2 regions of the Streptomyces sp. HUAS 31 genome follow, and region 2 is predicted to be linked to the other one. Evidence: predicted binding sites of a transcription regulator. Region 2 holds the regulator's gene; the other holds the start of a gene.
The links. Region 2 encodes HspR, which represses chaperone genes until heat shock. Its sites were predicted from a motif close to TTGAGNNNNNNNNNCTCAA; they were not measured.
Positions count from the first base shown of each region.

Region 1: dnaK (molecular chaperone DnaK) is a predicted target of HspR. The motif match lies at 5,196-5,214, and genes of this name have one in related genera.

Region 1 covers NZ_CP116353.1:7,912,033-7,920,833, reverse strand. The annotation lists gene PGH47_RS35110 (nitrate reductase subunit alpha) at 1-413, shown strand, start outside; gene narH (nitrate reductase subunit beta) at 413-2,047, shown strand; gene narJ (nitrate reductase molybdenum cofactor assembly chaperone) at 2,047-2,541, shown strand; gene narI (respiratory nitrate reductase subunit gamma) at 2,538-3,260, shown strand; gene dnaK (molecular chaperone DnaK) at 3,257-5,149, opposite strand; gene PGH47_RS35085 (OsmC family protein) at 5,382-5,810, opposite strand; gene PGH47_RS35080 (vWA domain-containing protein) at 5,876-7,687, opposite strand; gene PGH47_RS35075 (ATP-binding protein) at 7,684-8,745, opposite strand.
Region 2 covers NZ_CP116353.1:5,142,961-5,151,761, forward strand. The annotation lists gene PGH47_RS22930 (MraY family glycosyltransferase) at 1-395, shown strand, start outside; gene dnaK (molecular chaperone DnaK) at 490-2,331, shown strand; gene grpE (nucleotide exchange factor GrpE) at 2,331-2,978, shown strand; gene dnaJ (molecular chaperone DnaJ) at 3,015-4,202, shown strand; gene PGH47_RS22950 (heat shock protein transcriptional repressor HspR) at 4,208-4,669, shown strand; gene PGH47_RS22955 (fibronectin type III domain-containing protein) at 4,740-6,407, opposite strand; gene PGH47_RS22960 (PA14 domain-containing protein) at 6,447-8,144, opposite strand; gene PGH47_RS22965 (sugar ABC transporter substrate-binding protein) at 8,438-8,801, shown strand, end outside.

The sequences.
Region 1 (8,801 bases), 2.8 Mb from region 2:
TCCACTCCGAGTACCAGGACAACCTGTTCATGCTGGCGCTCTCCCGGGGCGGGCAGAACATCTGGATGTCCCCGCAGGACGCGGATGCCATCGGCGTCGCCGACAACGACTGGATCGAGGCGGTCAACCGCAACGGCGTGGTCGTCGCGCGGGCCGTCGTCTCGCACCGGATACCGCACGGCACCGTCTACATGCACCACGCGCAGGAACGCACGGTCGCCGTCCCGAGGACGGAGACCACCGGCCGGCGGGGCGGCATCCACAACTCGCTGACCCGGCTGATCCTCAAGCCGTCCCATCTGGTCGGCGGCTACGCCCAGCTGTCCTGGGCGTTCAACTACCTGGGCCCGACGGGCAACCAGCGCGACGAGGTCACGGTGATCCGCCGTCGCAGCCAGGAGGTCGAGTACTGATGCGTCCGATGGCCCAGATCGCCATGGTGATGAACCTCGACAAGTGCATCGGCTGTCACACCTGCTCGGTCACCTGCAAGCAGGCGTGGACCAACCGCCGCGGCATGGAGTACGTCTGGTTCAACAACGTCGAGACCCGCCCCGGCCAGGGCTATCCGCGCCGCTACGAGGACCAGGAGCGCTGGCGCGGCGGCTGGGAGCTGAACCGGCGCGGCGCGCTGAAGCTGAAGGCGGGCGGCCGGCTGCGCAAGCTCGCGGGGATCTTCTCCAACCCCGAACTGCCGGAGATCAAGGACTACTACGAGCCCTGGACGTACGACTACAAGAACCTCACCGACGCCCCGCTGGGCGACGACTACCCGGTGGCCCGGCCCATCTCGCAGCTCGACGGCAAGCCGATGAAGATCGAGTGGTCGTCGAACTGGGACGACAACCTCGCCGGCGCCCCCGCCTACGGCGACCTCGACCCGATGGTGGAGCGCACGCGCACGCAGGCTTCGGAGAAGGTGCGGTTCGAGTTCGAGCAGAGCTTCATGTTCTATCTGCCGCGTATCTGCGAGCACTGCCTGAACCCGTCCTGTGTGGCGTCGTGCCCGTCGGGCGCGATGTACAAGCGGGCGGAGGACGGCATCGTCCTGGTCGACCAGGACCGCTGCCGGGGCTGGCGGATGTGCGTGACCGGATGCCCGTACAAGAAGGTGTACTTCAACCACGCCACCGGCAAGGCGGAGAAGTGCACGATGTGCTATCCGCGCGTCGAGGTCGGTCTGCCGACGGTCTGCTCGGAGACGTGCGTGGGCCGGCTGCGCTATCTCGGGGTGGTGCTGTACGACGCGGACAGGGTGACGGCCGCGGCCTCCGTCCCGCGCGAACGGGACCTGTACGAGGCGCAGTTGGGTGTCTTCCTCGACCCCGAGGACCGCGAGGTACGGCGGGCGTGCGAGGAGGCGGGGATCCCCTACGACTGGCTGGAGGCGGCACGCCGCTCGCCCGCGCACGCGCTGATCAGCAAGTACCGGGTGGCGCTGCCGCTGCATCCGGAGTACCGGACGATGCCGATGGTCTGGTACATCCCGCCGCTGTCACCGGTGGTCGACGCGCTCTCGGAGACCGGGCACGACGGGGAGGACGCCGGGAACCTGTTCGGCGCGATCGACACGCTGCGCATCCCGCTGGAGTACCTGGCGGAGATGTTCACGGCCGGCGCCATCGGCCCGGTCCGCTCCTCGCTGGAGAAGCTCGCCGCGATGCGCTCCCACATGCGCGCGATCAACCTCGGCGAGGAACCGGATCCCTCGGTGCCGGCCGCCGTGGGCATGGCGGCCGGGGAGATCGAGGACATGTACCGGCTGCTGGCGGTCGCCAAGTACGAGGACCGGTACGTCATTCCGACGGCGGCGGTCGCGGACGCCCGGCGCCTGGAGGAGTCGGCGCTGCCGCAGGGGTGCAGCCTCGACTACGAGGGCGGGCCCGGGATGGGCGGGGACGGCCCCTTCGGGCAGGACTCCGGCGGCCGCAAGCTGCTGCCGCTGATGCCGGTCGAGAACTTCCACGTGCTGCGCAGACGCCAGACCTCCGACGACGCGGCCGACGCCGCCGGACCCACCCGCACAGCCGACACCGAGGAGGCGTGATGCCGTCGTTCGAGGTGCTCTACCAGGCGGCCGCACTCTGTCTGACCTACCCGGACGACGACTTCCGCGCGCGCCTGCCGCTGCTGCGCGAAGCCGCCCCGCAGCTGCGGGAGTTCACCGACCACGCGGCACTCACCCCGCCGGACGAACTGGCCGCGCACTATGTCCAGGTCTTCGACTTCAAGAACCGGCACAGCCTCTATCTGACCTGGTGGCTCGACGGGGACACCCGGCGGCGCGGCATGTCGCTGCTGCGCTTCAAGGAGGTCTACCGCGCCCACGGCATGGAGTTCACGGGCGAGGAACTGCCCGACTTCCTGCCCGCGGTACTGGAGTTCGCGGCCCGCACCGGCGAGAACGATCTGCTGCTGGAGCACCGCGAGTGCCTGGAGCAGCTCCGCGCCCGGCTGACCGACTTCGGCACGCCGTACGCGTCCGTCCTGGACGCGGTGTGCGCCACACTGCCGACCGAACGCACGGGGGTGCGTCCATGACCGCACTGCTCTGGGGCGTCCTGCCCTACGTCACCTTCGCCCTGCTGGTCGCCGGCCTGGTCTGGCGGCACCGCTACGACCGCTTCGGCTGGACCACCCGCTCCTCCCAGGTCTACGAGTCGAGGCTGCTCAGCATCGCCTCGCCCGCCTTCCACTACGGCATCCTGTTCGTGCTGGTCGGCCATCTGGTGGGCCTGTTCGTCCCGGCGTCCTGGACGGACTCGCTCGGCGTGAGCGAGCACACCTACCACCTGTTCTCCCTCTACGGCGGTACCGCGGCCGGCGCCCTGACCGTCGCCGGGATCTTGCTGCTGATCTACCGGCGCCGCACGAACGCGCCGGTGTTCCGGGCGACGACCGCCAACGACAAGCTGATGTACGTCGTCCTGCTCGGCGCGATCGTGCTCGGCATGGTCGCCAAGCTCACCCATGTCTCCGGCGACGGCTACGACTACCGGCAGTCCATCGCCCCCTGGGCCCGCAGCCTGTTCACCCTCCAGCCGGACCTGGACCGTATGGCGGGCGTGCCGGTGCTGTACCAGATCCACGCGGTGGTCGGCATGGCGCTGATCGCGCTCGTGCCGTACACCCGGCTGGTGCACATGTTCAGCGCGCCGGTGCAGTACCTGTTCCGGCCGTACCTGGTGTACCGCAGCCGCGACCCCGAGCAGCTGGGGCCGCGGCCGGAGCGGCGCGGCTGGGAGAAGGCGGGCTCCTAGGCGGCCCCGCCCTTCTGGTCCCGCTGGTCCTTCTCGTCGTCGACGATCTCCGCGTCGACCACGTCGTCGTCCTGCGCGGCGCTCTGCTCGGTGCCGGTGCCGGCGTCGGCGTCGGCCGAGCCGTCGGCGGGGGCCTGCTGGGACTGGGCGTACATCGCCTGGCCCATCTTCTGGCTGACCGTGGCGAGCTTCTCGATGCCGGTGCGCAGGACGTTCGTCTCGACGTTCTGCTCCAGCTGCTCCTTCAGCTCCGTGATCGCCGACCCGACCTCGGCCCGGGTCTCCGCCGGGACCTTGTCCTCGTTCTCGCGCAGGAACTTCTCGGTCTGGTAGACGAGCTGCTCGCCCTGGTTGCGGGTCTCGGCGGCCTCGCGGCGCTTGTGGTCCTCCTCGGCGTACTGCTCGGCCTCCCGCATCATCCGGTCGATGTCGTCCTTCGGCAGCGCCGAGCCGCCGGTCACGGTCATCTTCTGCTCGCGGCCCGTCGCTAGGTCCTTCGCGGAGACGTGCATGATGCCGTTGGCGTCGATGTCGAAGGCGACCTCGATCTGCGGCACCCCGCGCGGGGCCGGCGGCAGGCCGGTGAGGTCGAAGACGCCGAGCTTCTTGTTGTACGAGGCGATCTCGCGTTCGCCCTGGTAGACCTGGATGCCGACGGAGGGCTGGTTGTCGGCGGCGGTCGTGAAGATCTCCGAACGCCGGGTCGGGATCGTCGTGTTGCGTTCGATGAGCTTCGTCATGATGCCGCCCTTGGTCTCGATGCCGAGGGACAGCGGGGTGACGTCGAGCAGGAGGACGTCCTTGACGTCGCCGCGGATGACGCCGGCCTGGAGGGCCGCGCCGACGGCCACGACCTCGTCGGGGTTGACGCCCTTGTGCGGGTCCTTGCCGGTGAGTTCCTTCACGAGGTCGGTGACGGCGGGCATCCGCGTGGAGCCGCCGACGAGGATGACGTGGTCGACCGCGGAGAGCTTGATGCCGGCGTCCTTGACGGCCTGGTGGAAGGGGGTCTTGCAGCGGTCGAGGAGGTCGGCGGTGAGCTCCTGGAACTGGGCGCGGGTCAGCTTCTCGTCGAGGTGGAGGGGGCCCTCGGCGGAGGCGGTGATGTAGGGCAGGTTGATCGTGGTCTCGGAGGAGCTGGACAGCTCGATCTTGGCTTTCTCGGCGCCTTCGCGCAGCCGTTGGACGGCCATCCTGTCGTTGCCGAGGTCGATGCCGTTCTGCCCCTTGAACTTCTTCACCAGGTACTCGACGACCCGCTGGTCCCAGTCGTCGCCGCCGAGGTGCGTGTCGCCGTTGGTGGCCTTGACCTCGATGACGCCGTCGCCGATCTCCAGCAGCGAGACGTCGAAGGTGCCGCCGCCGAGGTCGAAGACCAGCACGGTCTGCTCCTCGCCGCGGTCCAGGCCGTAGGCGAGGGCGGCGGCCGTGGGCTCGTTGATGATCCTGAGGACCTTCAGACCCGCGATCTCCCCGGCCTCCTTGGTGGCCTGCCGCTGGGCGTCGTCGAAGTAGGCGGGGACGGTGATCACCGCGTCGGTGACGTCCTCGCCCAGATACGCCTCGGCGTCCCGCTTCAGCTTCTGGAGCACCCGGGCCGACAGCTCCTGGGCCCGGTAGCGGGTGCCGTCGATGTCGCCCTGGTCGGGAAAGCGCCAGCTCCCGTCGCCCATGTAGCGCTTCACGGAGCGGGCGGTGCGGTCGACGTTCGTCACCGCCTGCCGCTTGGCCACCTCCCCCACGAGCACCTCGCCGTTCTTGGCGAAGGCCACGACCGACGGTGTGGTCCTGGCCCCCTCCGCATTGGCGACGACAGTGGGCTCGCCGCCCTCCAGAACGGCGACCACCGAGTTCGTGGTCCCGAGATCGATCCCGACCGCGCGTGCCATCACTGTCCCCTTCCGCCAGGGCACCTCTTGAACTCCAGCACAAAACTTGAGTGGGCTCTTGTCAATGGGGCGAGTGACCCTGGGGGTGGGTACCAAACGGAGACTGAGCGGGCGCTCAGGGGTCGGGGGGCAGGCCCGGAGGGCCGCCCCCCGAGGGGCGCGGGGAACTGCGCGATCAGCCACGACGGCGCCGCAGACAACGGACGACCCACCGCGGCTCCCCCGCGGAGCGCTACGCCAACTTCGCCGACAGCGTGATCGTCGTCCCCGTCAGCGCCTGGCTGACCGGGCAGTTCTTCTTGGCGTCCTCCGCGGCGGCGACGAACGCGTCGTTGTCGATGCCGGGCACCGTCCCCTCCACCGTGAGGTGGATCCCGGTGATCCCCTCACCCGGCTGGAAGTTCACGTCGGCCGAGGTGACGAGCTTGGTGGGCGGCGTACCGGCGCCGTTCAGGGCGTGCGACAGCGCCATGGAGAAGCAGCTGGAGTGCGCGGCGGCGATGAGCTCCTCGGGGCTGGTCTTGCCGTTCGCGTCCTGCGAGCGCGAGGCCCACGTGACCGGCTGCGCGGCGATGGCACCGGAGGAGTCGAAGTTGACGACACCGTTGCCCTCGAGCAGGTTGCCTTCCCAGACGGTGTGTGCGGAGCGCGTGGTAGCCACGATTCTTCCTTTCGCATGGGGGCCCGTTTCCGGGGTCCGTGTCCCCCATCCGATCACACTCCGGCTCAACTCACCCGGAAGACCGGCCCACGCGGGGTGAACGGCAGTCGACGGCCCGGGGGAATCAGGTACGCGTGCTCACGCCGCACCCGCAGCACGTCGCACCAGCCGTCCGTGATGACCAGGACGGGCGCCCCGGCCGGGAAGTCGTCCGCCCGCAGCAACAGGTCGATCCCGGGCTGCAGGACCGTACCGCCGCGGCCCCGTACCCGCACCCGTCCGGCGATGTCGGTGACCGGCACGTACCCGGCGTCGTACGGTCCCGCGTCGCAGAACACCACGCGCGCGGCCGGGACGTCCCGCGCCTCGGCGTACGAGGCGATCGCGCCGAGGGCCTTGCCGAGCAGGCCGGTGCTCATGGACCCGGAGGTGTCCAGGACGACGCCGAAGGTGCAGCGGGCGATCTCCTCGGGCGGGAAGTAGCGTCCGGCGCGCGGGATTTCGGGTGTGGAGGCCTGCCGGCGCGAGGGCCGGGCGTAGGTCCGCACCGGTTCCGGGCGGGGCACGAACTCGTCGAACCAGCGGGCGAGTCGGGCGTCCCAGGGCAGCGGCGGATGGCTGAGCGCCCGGATCTCCTGGACCAGGCCGCCGGGCAGGAAGCCGCGCTCGTGCTGCTGGTGCAGGTCCAGGCCCTGGGACAGGCCCCGGCGGTAGAACTCGTCGAGGTCGACGTAGTCGCCGGGTACGCCGAGCGGGGCGCCGAGGACGTCGCCGACGCCCTTGCCGCGCAGGGTGGCGAGACGGCGCATCCGGCGCAGGTCGCCGGCGATCCGGTCGTAGACCTCCTCGGCCGACAGGCCGGTCATCTCCTGGTCGTACAGCAGTCCTTGGGGCATCTCGCCGACCTGCATCTCGCGCAGCCAGCCGTTGATGACGTAGTCGCAGGCGACGTTGAACAGGTAGGGGTCGCGGGTGCCGCAGCGGTCGCCGTGGCGCAGGGCGGCGTGCAGCATCTCGTGGGCGAGGATGAACCGCCATTCCTCGGGCTCGAACTGGCGCAGCGGGTTGATGTAGATCTCGCCGGCCTCCGCGTTGACGGCGGCGACGGCGATGCCGTGGGCACGGGCGAGTTCGGCGTCGGCGACCAGCTTGATGCCGGCCGCGATGCCGCCGAGCAGCGGGTAGGAGGTGATGAACCACTCCAGCGCCCACTGCCAGGGCCGCTTCTTGACGGGCTCGCCGACCATGGAGTCGCGGCGGCCGCCCGCCATGTCCATCGCGGTGGAGACGGTCCGGGTGAGCGCCGTGGCGAAGGCCAGCTGATGGTCGGGAGGGGACCCGTACCAGCCCGTCCACTCCACGAGGAGCTGGTCGGGCTCCGGGCCGGCCGTGCCGCAGCCCTCGTACACGGCGGGGACGCCGTCGCGCCGCCAGGGCGCGGCGAGCCGTTCCTCGTCGCCGGCCGGGTAGGTCAGCGGCAGGTCCTCCGGGGCCTTGCCGACGGGGAAGGTGAGCAGGAAGCGGTTGACGGCGACGCACCGTGCCGCGAGGTCGGCGCGGTCGGGCTGCACGGGCGCGCCCTTCCTGGAGGGGACGTGTCCGAAGCCGAGGTGCAGGACGGCGTGCGCGATCGCCCAGGCCCAGGTGGCGGGTTCGGCGAGCCGAGTGGCGTGGACGTGCAGTACGCCGTCGGAGTCGACGCGAAGGAGGCCGTCGCGCGGCGCCTGTTCGCAGCTCTCGTGGCGGCAGACGGTGAACTCCACGGCGGCGAGCGCCGGGTTGGCGCGCACCAGCCGCAGCCCCTCGGCGAAGGCCTCCGCCGCGAGGTCCCGCTTCTTCTGCCCCTTGCCGCCCTTCTGGCCGCCGCCGCGGCTCATCGCCGCGCCTCGACCAGCCGGGGCATGTCACGCGCGGCCTCCACCAGGAACCAGGCCGGCAGTACGGGGTTGCCGTCGGCGTCGGAGGCGATGACGCTCTGGGCGACCTCGACGGAGATCTCCGCGAGCTGCACCAGCTGCGACTTGGCGCGGTACGCGGTCTGCCGGGCGGCCGCCGACATGTGGTCCTTGCTGACCGGCAGTTCCTTGACCAGACGGCCGCGGAAGGACTCGGCGAGGTAGTAGAGCAGATCACGGTCCTGCATACGGTGCGGCCAGCCGGCTTCGCCCTTGATGATCGCCTCGATGCCGTACTGGCTGCGCACGATCTTGACGTAGCCGCAGAACGCGGTGGCGTGCGTCGGCGTCAGCGTGCCGTGGGCCAGGACCTTCAGGGTCTCCTCGTCGAGGTCACGGCCGAAGGAGTGCAGCGCGTCGGAGAGCATGTGCCAGGAGCGGGGCGTGGAGAACGGCTCCTCGGTCTTCGGCGGCTTGGACCACAGGTGGTCGGGGCGGTCGGTGAGGTGGTCCAGGATCCACGGGTGGATGCCGTTGTTCGCGGCCCAGGTCAGCCAGTCCTTGGCGGACGCCTCCAGGTGGACGTGGGTGAGCCGGTTGACCAGCGCGGACGCGATGGGCCGGGCGAGGGCGTTGTCGGTGGCGCGGTTGCCGGCGCCGATGACGATGGAGCCCTTCGGCAGTTCGTAGTTGCCGATACGGCGGTCCAGGATCAGCGAGTAGAACGCCTTCTGCACATCGGGCGTGGCCGCGTTCAGCTCGTCCAGGAACAGGCAGTACGGCTCGTCGCGGGCGATGGCCTCCGGCGGGCAGAACACCGAGCGGCCGTCGCGGATCTGCGGTACGCCGATCAGGTCCTCCGGCGCGAGCTGCGTACCTAGCAGACTCACGCACTCCAGCCCCAGCGACGCGGCGAAGTCCCTGACGAGGGACGACTTTCCGATGCCGGGGGCGCCCCAGATGAACACGGGCCGCACGGTGGCGAGGCCGAGGAGCAGTTCGGGGATACGGGTGGGCGTGACGGTGACTGCAGCCTGCAACGCAGAGGCTCCTTGGGGGTGTTCGAGAGGTTTGCGACTCGAACAGTGTGTGCTCG
Region 2 (8,801 bases):
TGCTCTACTCGCTCACCGCCCTGGCCACCGCCGACGTCGTACTGGTGGCGCTGTCGCGCAGGCTGGCCGGACGCCCGCTGCTGCGGCGCGGACCCGACCATCTGGCCCACCGGCTGCGCCGCGTCGGGCTCACTCCGCAGGGCGTGACCGTACTGCTGGGTGTCGCGGCCTTCTGCGGGGTACTCGTCGGCGTCCTCGTGCACATGGGATGGATGGCGCGCTCAGGGGCGTTCTGGGTGGGGGCGGTCGCGCTGGTCGCCGTGTTCGCGCTGCTGCACATCAAGACCTACGGGCCTCGGCGTCAACCGAGGGTTCCGGTGCAGGACTCCGCGAGAGCCTCCGACCGTGTGGCGTCCTCGCAGGTCGGAGCCCCGTTGCGTGTAAGAAACGGATAAGAGTTGAGCGGGGTCGACTCAGCTCTGTTGACCCATATCGAGCCGTCGTGCACACTTGAGTCCGTTCCACTCAAGTCAGCTGGAGGAATCAACCATGGCACGTGCGGTCGGCATCGACCTGGGCACGACTAACTCCGTCGTCAGCGTTCTGGAGGGCGGCGAGCCCACCGTCATCACCAACGCCGAGGGTGCCAGGACCACGCCGTCCGTCGTCGCCTTCGCGAAGAACGGCGAAGTGCTGGTCGGCGAGGTCGCCAAGCGTCAGGCGGTCACCAACGTGGACCGCACCATCCGGTCCGTGAAGCGCCACATGGGCACCGACTGGAAGACGGAGCTGGACGGGAAGCCGTTCAACCCGCAGCAGATGTCCGCCTTCATCCTGCAGAAGCTGAAGCGGGACGCCGAGTCGTACCTGGGCGAGAAGGTGACCGACGCGGTCATCACCGTCCCGGCGTACTTCAACGACTCCGAGCGCCAGGCGACGAAGGAGGCCGGCGAGATCGCGGGCCTGAACGTCCTGCGCATCGTCAACGAGCCCACCGCGGCCGCGCTCGCGTACGGCCTCGACAAGGACGACCAGACGATCCTCGTCTTCGACCTCGGTGGCGGCACCTTCGACGTGTCCCTCCTGGAGATCGGCGACGGCGTCGTCGAGGTGAAGGCCACCAACGGTGACAACCACCTCGGTGGTGACGACTGGGACCAGCGCGTCGTCGACTACCTGGTCAAGCAGTTCCAGGCCGGTCACGGCGTGGACCTCAGCAAGGACAAGATGGCCCTCCAGCGCCTCCGCGAGGCCGCCGAGAAGGCCAAGATCGAGCTGTCCTCGTCCACCGAGACCTCGATCAACCTGCCCTACATCACCGCCTCCGCCGAGGGCCCCCTGCACCTCGACGAGAAGCTCACCCGCGCGCAGTTCCAGCAGCTGACCGCGGACCTCCTGGAGCGCTGCAAGACCCCGTTCTTCAACGTCATGAAGGACGCCGGTGTCTCCATCAACGAGATCGACCACGTCGTCCTCGTCGGTGGCTCCACCCGTATGCCCGCCGTCGCCGAGCTCGTGCGCGAGCTGACCGGCGGCAAGGACGCCAACAAGGGCGTCAACCCGGACGAGGTCGTCGCCATCGGCGCGGCCCTCCAGGCCGGTGTCCTCAAGGGTGAGGTCAAGGACGTCCTGCTCCTCGACGTCACCCCGCTGTCCCTCGGCATCGAGACCAAGGGCGGCATCATGACCAAGCTCATCGAGCGGAACACGACGATCCCGACCAAGCGGTCCGAGATCTTCACCACCGCCGAGGACAACCAGCCCTCCGTGCAGATCCAGGTCTACCAGGGCGAGCGCGAGATCGCGGCGTACAACAAGAAGCTCGGGATGTTCGAGCTGACCGGTCTGCCGCCGGCCCCGCGCGGTGTCCCGCAGATCGAGGTCGCCTTCGACATCGACGCCAACGGCATCATGCACGTGACCGCGAAGGACCTCGGCACGGGCAAGGAGCAGAAGATGACCGTCACCGGTGGCTCCTCGCTGCCGAAGGACGAGGTCAACCGGATGCGCGAAGAGGCCGAGAAGTACGCGGAGGAGGACCACGCCCGCCGCGAGGCGGCCGAGTCCCGCAACCAGGGCGAGCAGCTCGTCTACCAGACGGAGAAGTTCCTCAAGGACAACGAGGACAAGGTCCCCGGCGAGGTCAAGACGGAGGTCGAGGCCGCCGTCGAGGAGCTGAAGACCGCGCTCAAGGGCGAGGACACCGCCGAGATCCGCACCGCCACCGAGAAGGTCGCCGCGGTCTCCCAGAAGGTGGGCCAGGCCATGTACGCCGACGCCCAGGCCGGTCAGGCCGCGGGCGGTCCCGAGGGTGCCGCCGGCGCCAAGGCCGACGACGACGTCGTGGACGCCGAGATCGTCGACGACGAGCGCAAGGACGGTGTCGCGTAATGACGGAGGAGACCCCGGGCTTCGAGGAGAAGCCCGACGTCCCCTCCGGCGCGACCCCTGACGACGCCGAGCCGAAGGCCGCCCCTCAGGAAGGGGCGGCCCCGGCCGGGGACGGAGCAGCAGACGCCGGTCTGGTGGCCCAGCTGGACCAGGTCCGTACGGCGCTCGGCGAGCGCACGATGGACCTCCAGCGGCTCCAGGCCGAGTACCAGAACTACCGCCGCCGCGTGGAGCGCGACCGGATCACGGTCAAGGAGATCGCCGTCGCGAGCCTCCTGACCGAGCTCCTGCCCGTGCTCGACGACATCGGCCGCGCACGGGAACACGGCGAGCTCGTCGGCGGGTTCAAGTCCGTCGCGGAGTCGCTGGAGACCGTCGCGGCCAAGATGGGCCTCCAGCAGTTCGGCAAGGAGGGCGAGCCCTTCGACCCGACGATCCACGAGGCGCTGATGCACTCCTACGCGCCGGACGTCACCGAGACGACCTGCGTCGCGATCCTCCAGCCGGGGTATCGCATCGGCGAGCGCACCATCCGCCCCGCGCGGGTGGCCGTCGCCGAGCCCCAGCCGGGCGCGCAGACCGTCAAGGACGAGTCTGCCGCCGAGGCGGCCGACGACAAGGAGAGCGGTGGCCCGGACGAGGGCTGACGTTTCAGACACGATGGGGAAGGAGGGACGTCGGGGATGAGCACCAAGGACTTCATCGAGAAGGACTACTACAAGGTCCTCGGCGTCCCCAAGGACGCCACCGAGGCCGAGATCAAGAAGGCGTACCGGAAGCTCGCCCGCGAGTTCCACCCGGACGCCAACAAGGGCAACGCCAAGGCGGAGGAGCGTTTCAAGGAGATCTCCGAGGCGAACGACATCCTCGGCGACCCCAAGAAGCGCAAGGAGTACGACGAGGCACGCGCCCTCTTCGGCAACGGCGGCTTCCGTCCGGGGCCGGGCGGCGCGGGCGGCGGTTCCTTCAACTTCGACCTGGGCGACCTCTTCGGAGGCAATGCGCAGGGCGGGAGCCAGCAAGGAGCCGGCGGCTTCGGCGGCGGACTCGGTGACGTCTTCGGGGGCCTGTTCAACCGCGGCGGTGCGGGCACCACCCGTACTCAGCCCCGGCGCGGCCAGGACATCGACACCGAGGTCAGCCTCAGCTTCACCGAGGCGATCGAGGGTGCGACGGTCCCGCTGCGGATGTCCTCGCAGTCGCCGTGCAAGGCGTGCGCGGGCACCGGCGACAAGAACGGCACGCCCAGGGTGTGCCCGACCTGCGTCGGCACCGGCCAGGTGGCCCGGGGTTCGGGCGGCGGCTTCTCGCTGACCGACCCCTGCCCGGACTGCAAGGGGCGCGGCCTGATCGCCGAGCACCCGTGCATGGAGTGCAAGGGCAGCGGCCGGGCGAAGTCGTCGAGGACCATGCAGGTCCGCATCCCCGCCGGGGTGTCGGACGGTCAGCGCATCCGGCTGCGCGGCAAGGGCGCGCCGGGCGAGCGTGGCGGCCCGGCCGGCGATCTGTACGTCACCGTGCACGTCGACGCCCACCCGGTGTTCGGCCGCAAGGAGGACAACCTCACGGTGACCGTCCCCGTGACGTTCACGGAGGCGGCCCTCGGCGGCGAGGTCAGGGTTCCCACCCTGGGCGGACCGCCGGTCACCCTGAAGCTGCCGCCCGGCACGCCCAACGGCCGCACCATGCGGGCGCGGGGCAAGGGCGCGGTCCGCAAGGACGGCACCCGCGGAGACCTGCTGGTCACCGTCGAGGTGAGTGTCCCGAAGGACCTTTCGGGGAAGGCTCGTGACGCGCTTGAGGCGTATCGCGAGGCCACCGCGGGCGAGGACCCGCGGGCGGAGCTGTTCCAGGCCGCGAAGGGAGCATGACGGAGATGGACGGTCGTCGACGCGGTGACAATTTTCGCGGGCCTTACGAACTGACCGAGGAAACCCCGGTCTACGTCATCTCGGTGGCGGCCCAGCTCTCCGGCCTGCACCCGCAGACACTGCGCCAGTACGACCGTCTGGGCCTGGTGTCCCCGGACCGCACGGCCGGCCGCGGCCGCCGCTACTCGGCCCGCGACATCGAACTGCTCCGCCAGGTGCAGGCGTTGTCGCAGGACGAGGGCATCAACCTGGCCGGCATCAAGCGCATCATCGAACTGGAGAACCAGGTCGCCGCGCTCCAGTCCCGGGTGGCGGAACTCCAGTCCGCCCTGGAGGGCGCGGCGGCGGCGATGCAGCAGCGCGAGGCGGCGGTACACGCGTCGTACCGCCGCGACCTGGTCCCGTACCAGGAGGTGCAGCAGACCAGCGCGTTGGTGGTCTGGCGCCCGAAGAAGCCGAAGGACTAGACGGCCGCGCACGGAAAAGGGGCCCGGAGAATTCTCCGGGCCCCTTTCCTGTGCGGTCGGTGGCCGACCGTCAGCGGCCGACGAAGAACTCCAGCGAGGTGCTCTGTGTGCCCTGGCGGCCGTACGCGTCCACGGCGTACACCTCGGCGATGCAGGGGCCGTTGTAGGGGGCAGTCCAGGAGAGGGACCCCGTGGTGGAGAACCGGGTGCCGCTGCTGCCGCAGGCGCCCGAGATCTCCCAGGAGTAGCCCTTCAGGACGCGTGCCTCGTCGCCCGCGCCGGGGGCAGCCGTGACCTGGATCGGACTGCGCGCCGGTATGCCCGCGGTGACGAGGGTCAGCTTCGGCGCGGCCGGTCCGCTCGCGGTGGCCGGTGTCAGGCGGTCGACCGTGGTCTCCGCGGAGGGCGCGGAGTCGGCGTCCTGGGCGTCGGCGGAGGCCACGTAGTAGTACGCCTTGCCCTTCGGGGCGGAGGTGTCGGCGTACGACGTGCCGGACGTGGTGCTCAGGAGGCTCCAGGCGCCGGTGGGGGTGGTGCGGCGGTAGACGCGGTAGCCGGTGACCCCGGCGTCCTCGGCCGCGGTCCACGCCACCTTCGTGGAGGCGTCGGCGGCTGTGCCGGTGAGACCCGTGGGGGCGGCGACGGCCGATGCCACGGGGCGGGTGACGACCGCGGAGTCGGAGACCGGGGCGGTGTTCCCGGCGGCGTCGACGGCCACCACCTCGTAGTTGTAGGCGAGGCCCGCGGGTGCCACGGAGTCCGTCCAGGACGTGCCGAGGACGATCTGCGGGCCGTCCATGTCCGACTGGCCGCCCTCCGCGCCCCACACCAGGTAGTGGTGCACGTCCTTCGACGTCGAGGCCTTCCATGTGAGGGCGTTGCCCGCCGTCGTCCCCAGCGCCGACACGGTCTCGACCCGCACCGGGGCCGTCCGGTCGACCGTGGCCACGGCCTGGTCGGTCGTACCCGACGAGGAGTTGCCCGCCTTGTCGTAGGCGCGGACCTCGTAGTAGTACGTGTCGCCGGTCAGCGGGAGGGTGGCGTCGGTGTACGTGGTGGAGGTGGTCGTCGCGAGGGGCGCGCTGCCGAAGGAGGCGCCCTTGAGGCGGCGGTACACGCGGTAGCCCGCGAGGTCCATCTCCGGGCTCTTCGACCAGGTCAGCTTTGCCTTGCCGGTGGTCGTGTCGTACGTGACCTTCGCACCTGTGGGGGCGAGCGGCTTGACCTTGTCGACGGTCGCCGTGGTCCTCGGGGTGTAGCCGAACTTGACGCGGGCGCTGCCTGTCCAGTTCACGTAGTCGATGCGCAGGGTGTGCTTGCCCGCGGGGACGGTCACGTTGACGGTCTTCGAGACGGTCGTGGAGGTGTTCTTCCACAGGTCGACCTTGCGGGAGCCGTCGAGGTAGACGCGGATGCCGTCCAGAGCGGAGGCGGAGAGGGCGAAGGGGCCGCCGGAGCCGAAGTCGCGGGTCAGGGTCCAGCGGACGGCGAAGTTGTCCTTCGGGAGGCCCGTGGCGGGGGCGTTCGTGCCCCAGTTCTGGTCGATCGCGGTGTCGCAGTCGGTCTTCTTCGGCGTACCGGAGAAGGCCGTGTTCGCGAAGAACTGCCGCTTGAAGACCGGTGAGTTGCAGGTCACGGCGGCGGAGGCGGGCGTGGCCAGGGTGGTGAGCAGGCCGCCTGCGGTGGCGAGCACGAGGGCGGTCGCGGTGGCCGCGGTCGTGCGTCTGGCTGGGGTCATGGGGTCCTCTGGAATCTGAGACTGGACGGCGCGGTGGTGCTACCAGGTCTCCTCTGGGGGAGCCACCGGTTCCGTCACGGTGACGTACGAGAAGTCCTCACCGCTGAGGGGGAGGGAGTTGCCGGCGGAGTCCTCGGCGACCACGGCCCAGCGGACCTCCGTGCCCGTGGGGTTGAAGACCTCGTGGGAGTAGTACAGCGGCTCGTCGCGCCAGGTCTGGTGGACTTCCTCCCACTCCTCGTACTCCCACGCACCGTCGACGAGCTGGCCGCGGTAGACGCGATAGCTGTCGACGTCCTCCTCGGAGCTGGGCTGCCACCGCAACTCGATGTCATAGCCGTCCATGGCGCCGCTGAGCCCACTGACGGCCGCCGGGGCCAGACCGGTCGCCGGGGCGGTACCCGTCGCCGGCGCCGACGCGGTGGACTCCTGGCCCAGGGTGTCCACGGCGGTCACGGTGTAGGCGTACGAGGTGCTGTGCCGCACATCGTTGTCGGTGTACGAGGTCTGCCCGGCCCGGAGTTCCTCGACGAACCGGCCGTTGCGGTAGATCCGGAACCTCGACAGGTCCTCGGTGACGGGCGTGGTGGCGGGCTTCCAGGTCAGCGCGACGCCGCCGCTCGTCGTTGTGGCCGTCACACCGATCGGCGCTGAGGGCGCCCAGTCGCCCCGTGCGACATACACGCCCGGCGATTTCGCGGACGCGTTGCCGACGGCGTCGACGGCCGTGACCCAGTACGAGTACTCCAGGTTCTCCCTGGCCGTGGTGTCGAGCCAGGAGGTGGCCGTCACCGTCGCGACCCGCACGACAGGATCCTCGCCGTCCCACTCCCAGCGCCGGTGCACCAGGTACTTCGTCGCCCCCGGAACCGCGTTCCAGGACACCTTGATTCCCGGCTGGGCGGAGGTCGCGGCGACGCCGGAGGGGGTCGCCGGCGCGGTGCGGTCGGGGGTGCTGACGGGCCGGTCGGCGGTGCCGGTCGATTCGTTGCCGGCCCTGTCCACCGCCCGGATCTCGTAGTAGTACGTCTGTCCGGTCGGGGGCGGGGTGTCGGTGTACGAGGTCGCCGTGGTGGTCGTCAGCTTCTTCCAGGTGCTGGTGTCCTTCAGGCGGCGGTACACGCGGTAGCCCGCGAGGTCCATCTCCGGGCTCTTCGACCAGGTCAGCTTTGCCTTGCCGGTGGTCGTGTCGTACGTGACCTTCGCGCCCGTGGGGGCGAGCGGCTTGATCTTGTCGACCGTTGCCGAAGTCCTGGGGGTGTAGGTGAGCTTGACGTTCGCGGCTCCGGTCCAGTTCACATAGTCGATCCGCAGCGTGTGCTCACCCGCCGGGACGGTGAGGTCGACCGTCTTCTTCGCGGTCGTCGACACGTTCTTCCACAGGTCGACCTTGCGGCTGCCGTCGAGGTAGACGCGGATGCCGTCCTGGGTGGAGGCGGCGAAGGTGAACGGGCCGCCCGAGCCGAAGTCGCGGGTCACGGTCCAGCGGACGGTGAAGTTGTCCTTCGGGAGGCCGGAAGCGGGGGCGTTCGTGCCCCAGTTCTGGTCGATCGCGGTGTCGCAGTCCGTCCGCTTCGGTGTGCCCGAAAAGGACGTGTTCGCGAAGAACTGCCGCTTGAAGACCGGCGATGCGCAGGATACGGCGGCGGATGCGGGGGCCGTCGAGAGCAGGGTGCCCGCGGTGGCGAGCACGACCGTCGCCGCGGCCGCGGCGGTCGTGCGTCTGGCTGGGTTCATTCGATCCTCTGGTCGAGTGCGGGACGGCGGTGGGCGCCGTCCTCATCTGGACCCGCGAGGAATGGGGTTGGTTGTACGGATCTTGGTCGCGCGCCGGATCAAGGTTTGGTGACGGGGTTGTAAGGGGTGTTTGGAGGCGTTCCGCTCCGTCTTCACATGATCAGCGGAGCGTGGTGTTGCGCACTCGTTAAGTGATTCCGCTTGACGCTGGGGGCCGTCGGCGCGTTGGCTTTTCAGTCATCTGGGCGCGTTGGCGCGCCCGTGTCCCGATGGCACCAGAAGTGAGCTTCTCTATGCGTCCCTTGCGCCCCCTGCGCCGCACCGCCACCGCCGTGGCCGCCGCGTCCACGATGACCCTCTCGCTGGCCGCGTGCGGGGCGCTGGGCGTCACCGGGGACAGCAGTGAGGCGAGTCCGACCAAGGGCAACGACGTGACCGTCGGGCTGCTGCTGCCGGAGACGGCGAACACGCGCTACGACAAGTTCGACTACCCCATCATCAAGAACAAGGTCGAGGAGCTGACCGACAAGCAGGGCAAGGTCGTCTACCGCAACGCCGACGCGGAGGCCTCGAAGCAGGCGGAGCAGCTCCAGCAGATGATCGACGACCAGGTGGACGTGATCCTGCTGGACGCCGTCGACTCGCACGCCATCGCCG